One region of the Brevibacterium sp. UCMA 11752 genome, then DNA from elsewhere that is predicted to be linked to it. Evidence: riboswitches for the same ligand, from Rfam matches in the RefSeq annotation. Region 1 holds a riboswitch; each other region holds the start of a gene.
What was found. Region 1 has a riboswitch for thiamine pyrophosphate ahead of thiO (glycine oxidase ThiO). Riboswitches for the same ligand answer to the same signal wherever they lie in the genome.
Positions count from the first base shown of each region.

Region 2: it holds a riboswitch for thiamine pyrophosphate, as region 1 does, so the genes downstream of both, HU144_RS17190 (ECF transporter S component) here and thiO (glycine oxidase ThiO) in region 1, are expected to answer to the same signal.
Region 3: it holds a riboswitch for thiamine pyrophosphate, as region 1 does, so the genes downstream of both, HU144_RS18840 (TenA family protein) here and thiO (glycine oxidase ThiO) in region 1, are expected to answer to the same signal.
Region 4: it holds a riboswitch for thiamine pyrophosphate, as region 1 does, so the genes downstream of both, thiM (hydroxyethylthiazole kinase) here and thiO (glycine oxidase ThiO) in region 1, are expected to answer to the same signal.

Region 1 is NZ_JACBOS010000003.1:3,229,789-3,233,996, forward strand. Features, by position in the region: gene HU144_RS14470 (histone deacetylase) at 1-496, shown strand, start outside; gene HU144_RS14475 (ketopantoate reductase family protein) at 450-1,421, opposite strand; gene thiE (thiamine phosphate synthase) at 1,458-2,138, opposite strand; TPP riboswitch at 2,162-2,265, shown strand; gene thiO (glycine oxidase ThiO) at 2,255-3,442, shown strand; gene thiS (sulfur carrier protein ThiS) at 3,439-3,687, shown strand; gene HU144_RS14495 (thiazole synthase) at 3,689-4,208, shown strand, end outside.
Region 2 is NZ_JACBOS010000003.1:3,806,676-3,810,883, forward strand. Features, by position in the region: gene HU144_RS17180 (universal stress protein) at 1-135, shown strand, start outside; gene HU144_RS17185 (fibronectin type III domain-containing protein) at 194-2,044, opposite strand; TPP riboswitch at 2,160-2,268, shown strand; gene HU144_RS17190 (ECF transporter S component) at 2,292-2,921, shown strand; gene HU144_RS17195 (ABC transporter ATP-binding protein) at 2,921-4,208, shown strand, end outside.
Region 3 is NZ_JACBOS010000003.1:4,161,539-4,165,746, reverse strand. Features, by position in the region: gene HU144_RS18850 (uridine kinase) at 1-141, opposite strand, end outside; gene HU144_RS18845 (ATP-grasp domain-containing protein) at 141-1,130, opposite strand; gene HU144_RS18840 (TenA family protein) at 1,265-1,957, opposite strand; TPP riboswitch at 1,954-2,059, opposite strand; gene HU144_RS18835 (VOC family protein) at 2,126-2,488, shown strand; gene HU144_RS18830 (HutD family protein) at 2,510-3,025, shown strand; gene HU144_RS18825 (hypothetical protein) at 3,251-4,208, shown strand, end outside.
Region 4 is NZ_JACBOS010000003.1:1,911,512-1,915,719, forward strand. Features, by position in the region: gene HU144_RS08530 (ATP-binding cassette domain-containing protein) at 1-634, shown strand, start outside; gene HU144_RS08535 (sugar ABC transporter permease) at 631-1,842, shown strand; TPP riboswitch at 2,078-2,181, shown strand; gene thiM (hydroxyethylthiazole kinase) at 2,169-3,065, shown strand; gene thiE (thiamine phosphate synthase) at 3,062-3,832, shown strand; gene thiD (bifunctional hydroxymethylpyrimidine kinase/phosphomethylpyrimidine kinase) at 3,829-4,208, shown strand, end outside.

The DNA.
Region 1 (4,208 bases):
GGACTCCGCTCCGCCGCTGGCAGAGATAGGCATCGAACTTCCCGGATCCATCTACTTCGCCGGCACCTCCACCGTGTGGGGCGGCGGAGGAATGGCCTTCTATGACCATCACGTACCAGGCCCCACACCGGCCAAGGCATATCTCATCACGGCCCAGCAGTTCGCCGATGTCGCCGATCAGGAGATGAACCGGCCGCCTTCATCGGACAACCCGCTGGAGACACTGGCCTGCGAACTTCCCGTCGGCTCCGCCCACTCGGTGGGGCCAGGCGGATACGAGACCCTTCTGGTTCTCGACCGCGCAGATTCGATCCCGATGGTGACGTTCACAGCTCCGCACGGATCGGATGCAGTCACCCACACCATCCCCGGTGAACCGTACCTGACGATGCTGCGCCTCGGCGTCGAAGAGGTCAGTTCTGTCTCGACCGTCGGTTCAGTTTCGACGCTCAACTCTGTCGCAGCGACTCCCCCGCCCGCAGCTGCACAAGTGTGAGGTCGAGCAGGGGTGTCTGCACACCGAGGTCAGCGGCTGTTCGCGCGAGGTGGCCGAGGATGTGCTCGGTTTCGCTGGGCAGACCCGAGGTCACATCGCGATAGAGCGATGAGGTGAATGACGAGCCCTCGGCGGTGAGCATGGCCAGAGTCATGTCCCTGACCTCGGCCGAGACCGGGTGTCCCCCGGCGCTCGCAACGGCTTCGAGCTCGTCGACGATTCCCACGATGTGCGATTGTCCGCCAGCCGCCATGATCGCTCCGACCGGGGCCCGGAACAGGCAGGTGACGACTCCTGCCGCGGCGATGAAGATCCACTTCTCCCACAGGGCGTCCGTGATGTTCTCAAGGATCTGCAGTCTGTAGCCGGGAACGTCAAGAGCCTCGACGATGGGATCGGGGACGACTCCCCCGTCGAGGTCGCCGATGGTCATGATAGCCAGGTCGGTCATCTGGTGGATGGCTCCGTCCTTGATCGTTCCGACGATCTTGACCAGACCGCCCAGAACCTGGCCGGGGAATTCCTCGACCAATCGCTCGATCTGAGCCATGCCGTTGAGGAACGGAATGATCAGGGTCTGCTCCCCCACTGCGGGTCTGATGTCGTCGATGATCGATTCCAAGCCGTTGGCCTTGACCGCGACGATCACGAGGTCGAAGGGAGTCGAATCCTGGCGATCGGCAGCGGCGGAGTCGGCAGCTGCCGGATCAGCCTGGGCGAGGTCGGCGGCGGTGAGGACGGGGATGTGATTCGTCCGGTCCTCACCGGGGGCGACGAATCGCAGGCCGTTGGCACGCATCGTCTGCGCTCGTGCCTCGCGGACGAGGAACGTGACATCGCGATCTGCTTCGAACAGGCGGGTGCCGAACGCCCCGCCGGTCGCGCCGGCTCCGGCGATGAGTATCTTCACTGTGTGCTCTCCCATGTCAGATAGATTCCTTTGCTGTTGCGCCGCGCGCTGTCACAATGCCTGTTTGAGTTCCGCAGCCGCGGCCGCGGGGTCCTCTGCTGCGGTCACCGCACGGACGACGACGATGCGCTGCGCACCGGCGGCTCTTACCTCCGTGAGGCGCTCGACGGCCGAGATCCCGCCGATCGCGAACCAGGGCTTGGACGCGCTGGAGGCGAGCGCGCGCAGGGGGTCGGTGCCGATGGCTGGTCTGCCGGGTTTGGTAGGGGTCTCCCACACGGGACCCAAGCAGAAATAATCGATCTCGGGATCCGCCTCGGCGGCATCGGCCTGGGCAATGGAATGGGTCGAGCGGCCCAGGATCACATCCGGGCCGAGGACCGCGCGGGCCTGTTCGCTGGTGAGGTCGCCCTGGCCGACGTGGAAGACATCGGCGCCGACGAGGAGGGCCACATCCGCGCGGTCGTTGACGGAGAAGAGCTTCTGGTGCCGGTGGGCTGCGTCCCTGAGCACCTCGAGTGCTTCGATCTCGGCCCGGGCTTCGAGGCCCTTGTCGCGCAGCTGGATGATGTCGACGCCACCGGCGTAGGCGGCATCGAGGAACTCTGGGAGATCGCCCTGCACGCTGCGGGAATCGGTGCAGACATAGAGCCTAGCCGTGCGCAGCCGGTCAAGACGTGTGCCCCTGTCTGTGGCTGTATCCGTGTCTTGGAGTGCGGCGTCCATTGTCATATCTGCGGCCATGCTCCTAGAGTAGAGGAGTTCGCGGGAGCCTCATAAAGGGGCTGAGAGGGCTTTGTGCCGACCGTTCAACCTGATGCGGATCATGCCGCCGGAGGGAGCAGCACGTGCACGTCATCGTTGTGGGAGCTGGAATCATCGGCTTGTCCACCGCCTGGAATCTGCGCCGACGCGGCGTGCGCGTCACTATCGTCGATCCTGCCCCTGCCATGGGTGCCTCCCATGCGGCGGCGGGAATGCTGGCCCCGGCCGCCGAGGTGGTGTGGGGGCAGTCGCCCCTGTATCCGCTCATGCGTGCCTCGGCGGACCTCTACCCGGACTTCGCCGCCGAGCTGACTGCCGCCTCGGGCCATGACCTGGGACACTCGAGCACCGAGACCCTCGTGTGTGCCGGTGACCGGGCCGACCTCGCCTCCCTGCGTGAGCTCATGAACCTGCAGTCCTCTGCCGGTTTCGACGTCTCCCTCATCGCGGGCTCCCGGGCCCGTGACCTGGAACCGTCCCTGGCACCCGGGGTGTGCGGAGCCGTCACGATCCCCGGAGATCATTCGATCGATCCCCGTCGAGTCACCGGTGCACTGACAGCCGTCCTCGGTGATGACATCGTCCGGGCCTGCGTCACGGGTCTGCTCAAGGCAGCAGGGCGCACTGTGGGCGTCGAGCTCGACAATGGGACGAGGTTAACTGCTGATCAGGTCATCGTCGCCGCTGGCGCTTCGTGCAATGACATCGTGGGGGTACCGACGCTGCCTCTGCGCCAAGTATGGGGTGAGGTGATCAGACTCCGGGCGCCGAAGGCCCTGGCCCCACTGCTGACGCGCACGATCCGCGGTCTGGTCAATGCTCGGCCCGTCTACATCGTGCCTCGTCCCGATGGCGAACTCGTCCTCGGGGCCACGAGCCGTGAGGACGGCCGGTCGGGAACCAACGCCGGCGGAGTCCACCAGCTGCTTCGTGATGCAGAGCGCCTCGTCCCGGCCATCCTCGACTGCGAGATCACCGACATCACCACCCGCGCCAGACCGGGCTCACCCGATGACGTGCCGATCATCGGACGCATCGATCCCGGCTGTGTGGTGTCCACCGGCTTCTTCCGGCACGGCATTCTCCTCGCCCCGCTGGGTGCAGGCCTCACCGCCGACCTTGCCACCAGAGCCGACACCTCATGGGCGCCATCGGGGTCACTGGAAGCAGTGGGACCGGAACGCTTCGATTCAGAGCACCCACCGGCGGACACACAGGACGCTCAGCAGCACACCGTTTCGATTCAGCAACCAGCAGGGAGTCATCCGTGACCGACACCATCACCATCACGCTCAACGGCGAGCGCCACGCACTCGCCGGTCCCACCACAGCCAAGGACCTCATCTCCGGCATCGTCGACAAGGAGATCGGCACCGACGGCACCCCCGTCGACGGCAGTCGCCTGGGCATCGCGCTCGCCGTCGACGGTGAGGTCATCAGGCGCGGACAGTGGTCGGGCTTCACCCTGGCCGAGGGCCACAGCGTCGACATCGTCACCGCAGTGCAGGGAGGCTGATATGACCTGGAACGTCGACGAAGTGACTCTGAACTCCCGGCTCGTCATGGGCACCGGCGGCGCAAGTTCGCTGAGCATCCTCGAACAGGCGCTGGAAGCATCGGGCACAGAACTCACGACCGTAGCACTGCGCCGCTACGACGGCACTGCCCAGGACTCGGTGTTCGCCCTGCTGCAGCGTCTGGGTATCCGCATCCTGCCCAATACGGCTGGATGCTACACGGCCAGGGATGCTGTGCTGACTGCCCGATTGGCCAGGGAAGCTCTCGAGACGAACTGGGTCAAGCTCGAGGTCATCGCCGATGAAGAGACCTTGCTGCCCGATCCGGTGGAGCTGTTCCGGGCCGCGGAGGAGCTCGTGCTCGACGGCTTCACGGTCTTCGCCTACACGAACGACGATCCGGCCCTGGCCAAGAGGCTCGAGGATGCCGGGGTTGCTGTGGTCATGCCTGCCGGTGCTCCGATCGGCAGCGGGCTGGGTATCCTCAACCCGCACAACATCGAGACGATCGTCAGCCGCG
Region 2 (4,208 bases), 580 kb from region 1:
GAAGCCGCAAAGACCGCACAGCTGACTGTCCTCGGCACCCGCGGACGCGGAGCAGTCCGAAGTGCGCTTCTGGGCTCCGTATCCCGTGGAGTCCTCCACCGCGCGGACGGTCCGATCATGGTCGTCCCGAGCTGAGCCGGCGGCGTCAGCGCAGACCGCGCAGGCAGCGTCAGCGCAGACCGCGCCGGTAGCGTCAGCGCAGACTGCGTCGGCGCCTTGACATGAACAGCAGCACCGCGCCGATGATGATTGCGGTGGCACCGACAATGATCGGCACACCGAGCTGAGTGCCGGTGCGCGGGAGATCGCCGGCGTCCGCATCTGCACCTACGTTCGCCGAGGTGGCACCCGAGCTGGCCGCAGCAGAGGTGGCATTCTCCTGCGCACCGGCTTCCACGCCGGCAGTCGTGCCGTCGGCCTCGTTTGTGCCGTCCGTCTCGTTTGTGCCGTCAGACTCGTTTGTGCCGTCAGACTCGTTTGTGCCGTCAGACTCGTTTGTGCCGTCAGTCTCGGTCGTACCGTCGGCTTCGGCGGTGTCCGAGCCCGAGTCAGCTTCAGTCCCGTCTGAGCTGGTGGCCGCATCCACGCTGTCCGCGCCGCCGCCAGCGTCCGCACCGTCGGCTTCCGCGTTCGCATCTGCTTCCACGTCGGCTCCCGGCTCTGGAGCGTCATTTCCGGCGCGGGTGATCTCGACATCGTCGATCTTCTCGGACGCTGCCTGCGCTTCCGGCTCCTGTGCACCGCCTTCTGGGACCTCATAGGTCGTTGCCTGCAGAGCTTCGTCACTCACCCGCACTCGGGTGAAGGCCGGGGTGTCGTTGTGCACGCTCTTGGCCTCCCATTCCAACCCCGGAACGTAGTCGTAGTACTTCGAACCCGAGGATGAGGTCAGCGTCAGGTACATCGTCTGCCCTTCGTCTTTTTCCTGCTCGAAGCCGGCATCGGAATCTTCGACCTTCTTGCCCTCGGAGTCCATGAGGAACGTCCGGTTGTAGATGTGGTCGTGACCGGACACCACGAGGTCGATGTCGTTGCGTGCAGCAACCGGTGGAATCGCCTCACGCAGCTTCTTCACATCAAGGTCGCTGTTATGCGTCGCGGTCGAATAGATCGAGTGGTGGAAACCGAGGACCTTCCACCGGGCCTCGTCGCCGTGGGCCTTGACGACTTCGTCGATGAATTCGGCGTGCTCGTCGGTGTCATGACTGTTCGAATTGATGTTGATGAACAGAACCCCGGAATCGATGAACCAGTAGTCCCCGCCGGAGGTGATGGCTCCACCTTCACCGTGGTCCTGACTGACGTTGGGCCGATTGAAATGCTGCTCATACGATTTCGATGCGACATCATGGTTGCCGATCGTCGTCGCCTGCGGAACAGTTGTCATCGCCTCAGGTGCCAAGTACTCCTCGTACTGGCCCTGGTCATTGGCGGAGTTCACCTGATCGCCCAGAGAGTAGACCAACCGCGGATCCTGCGCTGTCCCCAGCGCCGAGGTGAGCGTCCTGTTCCAGCCGGTCGCATCGTCGGGGTTGCCACCACCGGCACCGATCTGCGGGTCGCCGAAGACAAGGAACTCGCTGCCCCCGCCCGCTGTCCCCGTATCGAACTGCGCCACCGGTGAGAAGCCGTCATCCTCGCTTCCGACCTGGTAGACGTATTCGGTGTCCGGCTCCAGCCCGGTCATAATCGCATGGTTGTAGTGGCGTTTGAGATCAGTTGAGAGCCCGGACTTCGTCGTCGTGGCGCGCTTCGCATCGGCGGGAAGCGCCGAACCCTCAAGTTCGGAAGCCTTGGCCCAGCGGACCTCTCCCCCGCCGGAGCTCTCACTCATCCACGACAGGTTGCGCGTTCGCTCGTCGGCTCCGACTTGGAGGACGGGATCGGTGATCGCGGATGTCCGTTCCTGGCTCTTCGCGGTGGGATCGCTGCTGAGCAGCTGTTCCTGGGCATGTGCCGGAATCGGTGCCGAGACGAGCACGGCCAGCAGCGTCAGTGCGGACAGGAAGCCCAGTGGCCTGATCAGATGATGTTGTGTTTTCACCCGATCATTCCTACCCGCCGGTAATGAAAGCCTCGACCCCGACGGGCGGCCGCCGAGTCAACGGCAGGTGAACTTTTCGCCACGGGGCACTGCCGTGAACTGTTGTACAGTTGGCCCTACACGACAGGGGAGCGCCAATAGGGGCGCTGAGAGTGCAGATGAAGCTGCAGACCCTCGAACCTGATGCGGCTAGCACCGCCGAAGGAAGTCGAGACTCTTCTACCCCTCCTTGATATGAGGAGGCACAATGCCAGAAACAGCCGCGCCTGAATCCACTTCGAAGACCGCGCGAAACCATTCCCACGCACCGACGACGAAGCAGTGGCGGGTCGTCGACTATGTCGTCACCGCTGTGCTCGGGATCAGCGTCGGACTCATCTTCTGGGTCCTGGCCCTGAGCTGGAAGGTCCTCGAACTCGGGTTCCAGGCTTTCCCTCCCTCGATCGGCCTCATCGCCGGGCTCTGGGTCCTCGCCGGGCCGTTGGCCGGGGCCATCATCCGCAAGCCCGGTGCCGCACTGCTGTGCGAGATGATCGCCGCCATCGTCGAGGCCGTGCTGGGCTCCCACTTCGGCGCTACCGTCCTGCTGTCCGGGCTGGTCCAGGGCCTCGGCGCCGAACTCATCTTCGCAGCCTTCGGCTATCGCAAGTTCAACCTGTGGGTCACGAGCCTGGCCGGCCTCCTGGCCGCCGCGTTCATGTCCGTGAGCGAGAACATCATGTACAACGCCGAATGGCAGTTCGGCTTCCAAGCCGCCTACACGGTGTGCGCCGTCATCTCCGGCGTCGTCATCTCCGGCATCGGCGCCTGGTTCGCCTACCGCGCGATCGCGAAGACCGGGGCGCTGAGTTCCTTCGCCTCCGGTCGCCTGCGCTGATGGCCCTGCCAATCACTGCCCGCCGGTACTCGTGGCGCCACGCCGATCGCGAGCAGCCTGCGTTCGTCCCCCTCGACCTGCACATCGACGCAGGTGAGAAGGTGCTTCTTCTGGGCCCATCCGGGGCTGGCAAGACCACCCTGCTGCATGCGATCGCCGGGGTCCTCCCCGCCGAATCCGGCGAAGCCGCCGGCGAGCTGCTCATCGGTGACCTGCCACCCGATCCTCGCCGAGGTGAGACCGGGCTGGTCCTGCAAGATCCCGATTCGCAGGTGATCTTCTCCCGCGTCGGCGACGACGTCGCCTTCGGGATGGAGAACCTGGGACTGCCTGCGGAGATCATCGATGCCCGCGTCTCCGCCTCGCTGCAGACGATGGGTCTCGACCTCCCCCATGACCATCCCACCGCGGCACTGTCAGGAGGTCAGAAACAGCGGCTGGCACTGGCGGGAGTCCACGCGATGGCACCACAGGTGATCATCCTCGACGAGCCGACGGCGAATATCGATCCGGACTCGGCCGCCTCCGTCCGTGATGCTGTCCTCGATACCCAGGCGGCCACCTCGGCGACGATGATCATCGTCGAACACCGGGTCGAACTGTGGCTCGATCATGTGGACACCGTGATCGTCCTCGGCCCAGATGGGCTGCTCGCGCAGGGCACACCGAGTTCGGTCTTCGGTGATCCCGAACTCGCCGAGGTGCTTCTCGAGTGTGGAGTCTGGGTGCCGGGAACGACAGAATCCTTGGCAGGAGACGATCGGAATCCGGTGGAGTCCGTATCAAGAGCTGCTGCTGTGGCTACCGGAGAGGTCGTCCTCCAGACCGAGCAGCTCAGCGTTGCTCGACCGAGGGTGAAGGCTCCGGCCGCGACCGGTCTCGATCTGTCCATTCGGGCTGGTGAGGCCGTGGGTATCGTCGGCGCCAACGGGGCCGGCAAGTCGACGCTGGCCCTGACCTTGGCCGGCCTCATTCCCGAGTTCGGTGGAGAAGTCGCCGCGCTGGGCTCTCTGCGGGCTGGGGCTAAACATGACCGGCCCTTCCGCTGGCCCTCAGCATTTCTGGCTCCTCGCATCGGGATGGTGTTCCAGGAGCCGGAGCATCAGTTTCTGCGCTCCAGCGTCGCCTTAGAGCTGGCGCTGGGTCCGCGTCTGTCCGGATGGTCAGCGGGCCAGGTTGAGGAGCGTGTCGTCGAGCTGCTGCAGGCGCTTGGCCTTGAGACTCTCGCCGAGGCGCATCCGCAGGGGCTTTCGGGAGGTGAGAAGCGGCGCCTGTCGGTAGCGGCCA
Region 3 (4,208 bases), 930 kb from region 1:
GGCCACCTCGACGAGCTCTTGGGCTAAGACGGTTTTGCCCGCGCCGTCCAGCCCATCAATGGCGACAAGGACTCGTTTGCCGATATTGACCCCGCGCAGCAGTGAGAGCAGTTGGTGGAGAACTGCGCGACGGTCAGACATCAAGTGTGGGAGGCAGACATCGCGGCAACCTCGGCGGCTAAGTATTCGGCGATCCGGTCCGCGGCAGAGGTGCGTCCGGCCGTGCGTTCGCCCTCTTCGACGCTCGGGTTGTAGTTCGTGTTGGTGTTGATGTCGTAGACGACCTGGCGGCCATCAGCAGTCTCGATGAACTCGATTCCAGCGATGTCGATGTGCAGCTCGGCCAGGAGCGTCTCCAGCCTGCCGATGAGGGGCGTGCGCGCGGTGATGTCCTCACGCACGGAGAACGGATCGACTGGTGCTGCAGATGCGGAGGGGATCGCGCATGCCTCGGCGGGGCACAATTCGAAGGACCCATCGGAGACATCGACGCGCACCGCATAGTGGAACCGGCCGCCGACGAACTCGGCACGGGTGACGAACGGCTGCGCCGGCTGCACATATTCCTGGACCAGTGTGATTCCGTCGATCGGCTCGTTCGCACCACCGGTGGCGAAGTCACTCGCAGCCTCATCGAGTTCGGAATGAGACTCGAAAAGGCGCACGCCGAGTCCCTTGCCGCCCTGGTTGTGCTTGGTGATGAAGGGCGGGACGAAATCGCGCGCCGCCGTGGACAGCGCAGCACTGCCGAAGACCGCCGAGGTGCGCGGGGTGTCGAAGTCGCGAATGGCGAGCTCGCGGTTTTGGCGGATCTTGCTCACCTCGAGTTCGTAGACGTCTGCGCCGTTGATGACGGTGCGTCCTGCGGTCTGGAGCCAGGCGAGCACCGCACGCCCATAGTCCTTGACATGCGGATCCGTGCGAGTGTGCGCCGAGGCGGACAGCCGCGACCAGAACAGGCCCTGCGGCGGCTCTGTGGTGAGATCGATCGAGACCTCAGGCAGCAGCCACTCGACGAAGGGGATGCCTGATCGATCGAGGGCCTGCGCAAACGGCGCGATCCATTCGGGATTGTCATGAATGATGTAGACCGCAGGACCGTCCGTGACGGGAAGCAGCTGTGTGCTCATCTGTATTACCTCGCATCCTCCAGCGACGGCGAAGGGTGACTGGATGCACCCATACACCTGTTCTGCTCAACAATCCTAGTCCGAGCAGCCTCGTTGAAGCGAGGGACGCAGAATGTGAACCGGGCGCTCCAGCTTCACCGGGTCTCGTTCTGCGCGTACGCCTCGTCGAAGAAGGCCAGTTCGAGGTCGACGCCACGGTGCCAGCCGTGAGTCAGTCGGCCTCGCGCCGCGGCGGATTCTGCGTCCTCACCGGTGGGGAATACGCGCTCAAGCTCGTCGACGAGGAACTGCACCCAGGCCCGGAAGGCCCCACCGCGGTGCAGGTCGATCCACCCGGAATGGACCCGGCGTGGAGGCATCGGATCCGAGCGCTCGCCCCAATCGAGGTAGAGCCATTCGGCGATGACGAGCACGACGAGCAGTTCTGCGTAGGAGGCCGAGTCGACGGCTTCGTCCATGAGGTCACGGAACCCCTCGGTCGGCCCGGCCAGCTGGGGGTCAGCGTAGTCGGCGGCAGGGACACCCACCTCGGCGAAGGCCATGAGGAAATACGAATTCTCGTCGGCTTCGAGAAAGCCGAGCTGCTTGGCGAACCGCAGCTTGGGCCCGAGAGCATCGCCGTGAGCGACGCACGCGCCGAGCATCGAGAGGAACGATTCGAAGAACTGGTAGTCCTGAATCAGGTACCGACTCATCACGGAGTCATCGACCGTGCCGGCAAACAGCTCGGTGACGAACCTATGCCCGACTGCCGCCTCCCAGGTCTTTGCCGATTGTGCTCTCATCGCTGCCACGGCCCCACCTGGCTGCACATGAATAGTGGTCATCGCTGTGTCCTCACTTCCTCCGCCGGTGCTCACCGGATCAGGTTCAAAGGGTCTGCTCGCGCACTCTCAGCGCCATTTCTCGGCGCTCCCCTGGGGTGGTTCGAGCCTAACACCAGCTATGATCGTCAGGCTGTTCCCCATGTCACCCCCGCGGCGTAGACTCACATCATGGCTATCGCAAAGCAGCCCGTCATCGTCCTAGATGCCCCTGACGCCCGCGAACTCGCGGAGTTCTACGGCAAACTCCTCGACTGGGAAGTCAGAGTCGATGACGACGGCACCTGGGCAGAGATCACATCCGATTCCTGGCCGCCGATCTGCTTCCAGCAGGTCGAGGACTACCACGCTCCCAGTTGGCCGAGCCAGGCGCATCCGCAGCAGATGCACATCGACGTCATGGTCGACGACTTGGACGTCGGAGAGGCAGCGGTGACCGAAATCGGCGCCGGTAAGGCTGCCGAGCAACCGGGGGAGACCTTCCGCGTCTTCCTCGACCCTGCCGGGCACCCGTTCTGCCTCTGCGCGAACTGAACTCCCGTTTAGAGTGATCACATGCGCGTGATCACCTCCTTCGATGACCTCGAACCGGTTCCATGGGCCAATGGTGCGGGGGAGACGACCGAGCTCGTCTCGCTCACCGAATCCCAAAATCTGACCCCGAGCCGACGACGGTGGCGCTTGAGCATCGCGCGTCTGGACCGTCCGGCTGCATTCTCCCCATTGCCGGGCTTGGCACGCACGTTCCTTCCTATCGGCGCCGAGGTTGTCCTTGAGATCGACGGACAGGTGCACTGCGTCGCCCAAGATGAACCTCAGAGATTCCGTGGGGACCAGATTGTCTCCCTCATCGAACTGGGCACTCCGTGCTTCGCCCTCAACCTCATGGTCGAGTCCGACGACGGCGCAGAATCGGAACAAGTCGGGATGGAGATGTCGACGCGATTCACCGGTTCCGACTTCTTCGCAGTGACCTTGGAGTCGGGTGCCGGCTACCCGAGATTCCAAGTGCTGGAACTCGAGGAATCGGACGTACTTCCCGATCACCTCGGCGTGGCCATTCTGCACTGAGACGGCGATTGAGACGCCGGTTCTCGAGGCGGTCGAATTCAGACCTGCGAGTATCCTGCAAAGCGCATGTCCTGTGCGTCACACGGATCGGCATCATCGCAGGTCAACAGCCACGGAGGCGCTGCCTTCTCACAGTGTTGTCCCAGCTTCTGAGGGGGTGGGTCAGGAACTCCGAAAATGGACGGGCGATACTGAACTCAGGGACCAGTCATCGGAGGTATTTTGGTGTCGAATCAGAATGAGTCAGGCAGACTGAACGGGCAGAGCGTCGCAGCGTCCGATCACGACGGATCAGCATCGGAAGACGGCGAATCCGAATCGACCGTGCAGGCATCACAGACCCTGCCTCTGATCACTGAAGAACTCGCCGCCACACACGCCAGGAACACCCAGTCGACACCGACGCCGAGCTCGCACGTGAGCACACCGGTGATGCCGCCGAATCCGATCCGACGCGAAGAGCAGCCGGTGTCAGCAGGCTCGGCGACTCGGATGATGCAGGAGAACACCACTGCAGTCGGTGAATCGACAGCGAAGGATGACGTTGCCGAGAATGCGAAGGGCGACGACGGCGAGAAGAAGGAGAAGAGCGAGAGCAGGGTCTCGGCGACCCAGCTCGTCGCCGGTGCCGCAGCCGCAGCCACCTCCTCGGTCATCGGCGGGCAGCTGGGCGTTGCCGGAACGGTCGTCGGTGCAGGGGTCGCGAGCATCATCACCGGACTCGCGGTGACGCTCTACACCAGCAGCCTCGACAAGGGCAAAGAGAAGATCAGAGAAGTCGGCACGAAGCTCGCTCCGGCAGTGAAGGCGAAGTCACTCGGTGCCAAGACTCAGCGATCCCACGCCATCAGCACCTTCGGGAGCCTGAGCGACGAGGCGGACGCAGCCACGACCGTCGACGTTCCGTCAGCGCAGCACCCATCACCCGATGCCACCGAGGCGGCCAACGAGGAACCGAAGACGTGGTGGCAGAAGCTGCGCCGCAAACGCGTCCTCTACCCGGTGGCTATCGGGGTGGCGACATTCGGAATCGGCTTGGGTGCCGTAGTCATGGCCGAATCATTCACCGACGCCGACATCTCGCCCGGCACCTCACAGATCTCACGATCAGTGACCGGAGATTCCGGCACCGGGGATGACTCCGAAACATCGCAAGACGGCGGCGGCACTGCCGAATCCAGCT
Region 4 (4,208 bases), 1.3 Mb from region 1:
CCTGGTCAAGGTCATCGCCGGAGTCCACGGAGCCGACGAAGGTGAGATCATTCTGGGCGGACGATCCCAGAAATTCGCAGCGCCGAAGGACGCACAGAAGGCGGGAGTCGCCACAGTCTTCCAGGACCTCTCCCTCTGCGAGAACCTCGACGTCGTGGCCAACCTGTTCCTCGGCCACGAGAAGACCCGCGGCGGTGTTCTCGACGAGGTCACCATGGAAGCAAGGTCGTGGGAGCTGCTGCGCAGCCTGTCGGCGAAGATCCCCAGTGTCAGGGTGCCGATCGCGGCTCTCTCCGGCGGTCAACGTCAGACGGTCGCGATTGCCAGGTCCCTCCTCGGCGAACCCTCGATCGTGATGTTGGACGAGCCGACCGCGGCCCTCGGCGTTGCGCAGACCGCCGAGGTGCTCAACCTCATCGAGCGGCTGCGTGAACGTGACCTCGGAGTGCTGCTGGTCAGCCACAACATGGCCGATGTCCAGGCCGTGTGCGACCGTGTCCATGTTCTGCGTTTGGGCAAGGATGCCGGTGACTTCCCAGGTGACGAGCGCACGGACGTGCTGGTCGCCGCGATCACGGGAGCCAACGACAACGTCGTGACTCAGAGAGCGACCCGGAGGGGTGAGCGTCGATGACCCGCAACTCGTTCATCACCGACGAACGCATTTCGAGCGAGGGGTTCCTTGCGACATTCGTTCGTCGAGTCAAGGAGGGCCAGCTCGGCTCATTCCCAGTGATACTGGCGCTCATCGTCATCGTCGTCGTCTTCCAGTCGGCGAACAGCAAGTTCATCTCACCGGCCAACTTGGTCAATCTCTCCACACAGGTCGCGTTCTTGGCGATCCTGGCGCTGGGCATCAACCTCATCCTGCTCCTCGGTGAGATCGACCTGTCGTTGGCTCAGCTGGGTGGACTCTCTGCCTCACTACTGGGTGTGCTGGTGGTCAGACAAGGGGTCCCGCCCCTGATCGCGCTGGTCATCATGCTGGTGTTGGGCCTCGTCGTCGGAGCGATCCAGGGGTGGTTCTTCGCGGTGGTCGGCATCCCGGCCTTCGTGGTCACACTGGCCGGTCTGCTGGCGTTCACCGGACTGACTCTGACGACCTTGGGAGTGCAGAAGAACCTGTCGATGGCCGATACCTTCGCCTTCGACTTTGCCAGCTTCTACTTCCCAGCCATCTGGGCCTACGTGTTCGGAGCAGTTGCAGTCATCGGCTTCGGTGCCGGGATCATCTACTCGAAGCTGCGCCGTCACAACGAGGGACTCGACAGCCCGAGCTGGACCTCGGTGATTGTGCGCATCGTGCTGCTGGCAGCCATCGTCTTCGGCTTTCTCATCCTGGTCAATCAGGACTTCGGACTGGCGATGCCGTTCTTCCTCATGATCGTCATCGCGATCGGAATCGACCTGGTGCTGCGCAAGACCAAGTACGGGCGTTCGATCTACGCTGTCGGCGGCAAGGTCGAAGCCGCCAGGCGCGCAGGTATCAGGGTCACCTGGGTGCGCATCAGCGTATTCATGGCCGCCGGTGTTCTGGCAGCATTGTTCGGCTTCATCAAGACCGGTGTGACGACAAACGCGGGATCGACGCTGGTGAGCACGCAGGACCTGCTCAACGCGATCGCCGCCGCGGTCATCGGCGGCACCTCGCTGTTCGGCGGTCGCGGCACAGCCTGGGCCGCCGTGCTCGGTGCCCTGGTCGTCGGTGCCATCAACAACGGTCTGTATCTCATCGGCTTCAACTCCGATGCCCAGCAGATCATCACCGCGCTCGTCCTGCTCACGGCCGTCGTCATCGACGCCCTGAGCCGCCGCGGACAACGCTACGTCGGACGCGGTTAGCTGCCGAGAGACGCAGATAGCCCCGCTCGATGCGGTAGCGAAACGTCGAGAGCAGAGCTGAGCCTCGAGAGCGCACTCCCTGGAGTCTGCTCTCGACGCTCAGCTCTGCTCTCAATGAAACCTGTTCCTCGCCGAGGTGGGGCTGAGGTTCCAGCTCGGCAGTCCCGGGGCCGCTGCATCAGCCCTTCTCGGGCGCCGGCATCGGCGGTGCTGGGACTGAGCTGATACAGTCGTGGGCAATGACATGGGGTGCCTGACGCCGTTCGCGTGAGGCTGAGAGAACACCCATCGAACCTGATCTGGGCCATACTAGCGAAGGGATCGTCATGGTTGACTTCGACCTGCGTTCTGCCAATACACGACTGCGTGCGAACAATCCACTGATCCAATGCATCACGAACACCGTCGTGCAGCAATTCAGTGCCAACGTGCTCCTGGCCATCGGCGCCGCTCCGGCGATGCTCGACCACGATGCCGATGCCGCACAGTTCACCCGCATCGCCAGTGGACTGCTGGTCAACTTCGGCACCGCCACGAACCAGCAGTTCCTCGCCGCCGACGCCGCCATCGACGCAGCCAACGAAGACTCCAAGCCATGGGTGCTGGACCCGGTGAGCATCGGAGCCGTCGACTTCCGCACCACGCGAATCCGCCGCGCGGCGAACTCTTCACCCACAGCCATCCGCGGAAACGCCTCCGAGATCGCAGCCCTGGCCGGCATGGGTTTGGGCGGGCGAGGTGTGGATTCCACTGACGAAGTTGATGCGGTGATTCCCGCCGCGGCCGCACTGGCCCGGTCCACGGGTGCCATCGTTGCCGTCTCCGGACCAAGGGACGCGATCGTCGCTCACATCGACGGTGCCGATCGTGTCGTCCGCCTCGACGGGGGTCACTCCTATATGCCACTGGTCATCGGCACCGGCTGCTCACTCGGCGCAGTCACCGCTGCCTATCTCGTGGGCGCAACGACCGCCTCGGCGAGGTTCGAGGCCGTCGTCGCCGCCCACGCTCACTTCAAGGTTGCTGGTGAAGCTGCCGCTGAGGGAGTACGCGGACCCGGCAGCTTCTCCGTGAACTTCCTTGACGTGCTGCACACGGTAACGGGCGAGGAGCTGGCAAGGATCCAGGTCGAAGCAGGCACAGTCGCAGCAGGCACAGTCGCAGCAGGCGCCGTCGGGGCCGACGCGGTCGGGGCCGACGCGGTCGACGGAGCACAGTCATGAGCCCCTCGATTCCCGAGGTGAATTCCCGCCTGGCCGGTATCGACGCACGCCTGGCCGGAATCGATACTCGGCTCTACCTCGTCACGGACTCGGCCCAGTGCCGAGAAGCCGGACGCAGCGTCGCCGATACCGTCCGCGAAGCTGTGGCCGGGGGAGTGGGGATCGTGCAGGTCCGGGACAAGGACATCGACGACGATGCGTTCTACACGCTGACCTGCGAGGTCATCGCCGCAGTCGACAGCGCGGTGGCCGACAGTACGAGCCTCGACTCCGCTTCGGCAGGCGCGGAACGCAGTGTGCCCATCGTCCTCAACGACCGCGTCGCCGTCGCCCAGCGCCTCCTTGCCGAAGGTTCGCACGTCCACATTCACGTCGGACAGTCGGATACTCCGGTCGAACAGGTGCGCGAACTCATCGGCCCCGAACCGCTCATCGGCCTGTCGGCGGCCAACAGCAGCGAATTCGCAGCCGCCCGGGACTCCGGCGTTGTCGACCTCGTCGGAATCGGGCCTGTCTACGACACCACGACGAAGACCGATGCACCCGATGGGATCGGGCCGGACCGCCTCGGCGAGCTGGTGAGCGAAGCAGAACTTCCGGCGGTCGCCATCGGAGGAATCAGCACTGCTCGTGCCGCCGAACTGCGCGGCCGGGGACTTGTCGGGATCTGTGTGGTCTCGGCGATCTGCCGCGCCGAGGATCCGCGTGCTGCAGCCGAGGAACTGCTCGCACAATTCGGCGACGGACGTGCGGAGGCAGCGCGATGACCACGCGTCCACCCATCGCACTGTCCATCGCCGGCACCGACCCCAGCGGGGGAGCCGGCATCCACGCCGACCTCAAAACCTTCACCGCCCGCGGAGTGCTGGGCACCACGGCCATCACGGCTCTGGTCGCGCAGAATACGCACGGCGTCTCTCGGGTCTACGGAATCGATGATGACTTCGTCTCGGATCAGCTCGACAGCGTCCTGGACGATATGCCCGTCGACGCCACGAAATCGGGGATGCTCGGCTCACGGTCTCTCGTGGAACTCGTCGTCGCGCGAGCGGCCCAGAGCCACCTGGGCTTCTACACCGTGGACCCGGTCATGGTCGCGACCTCCGGGCACCGCCTCCTCGAGGTCGATGCCGTGGCCGCGGT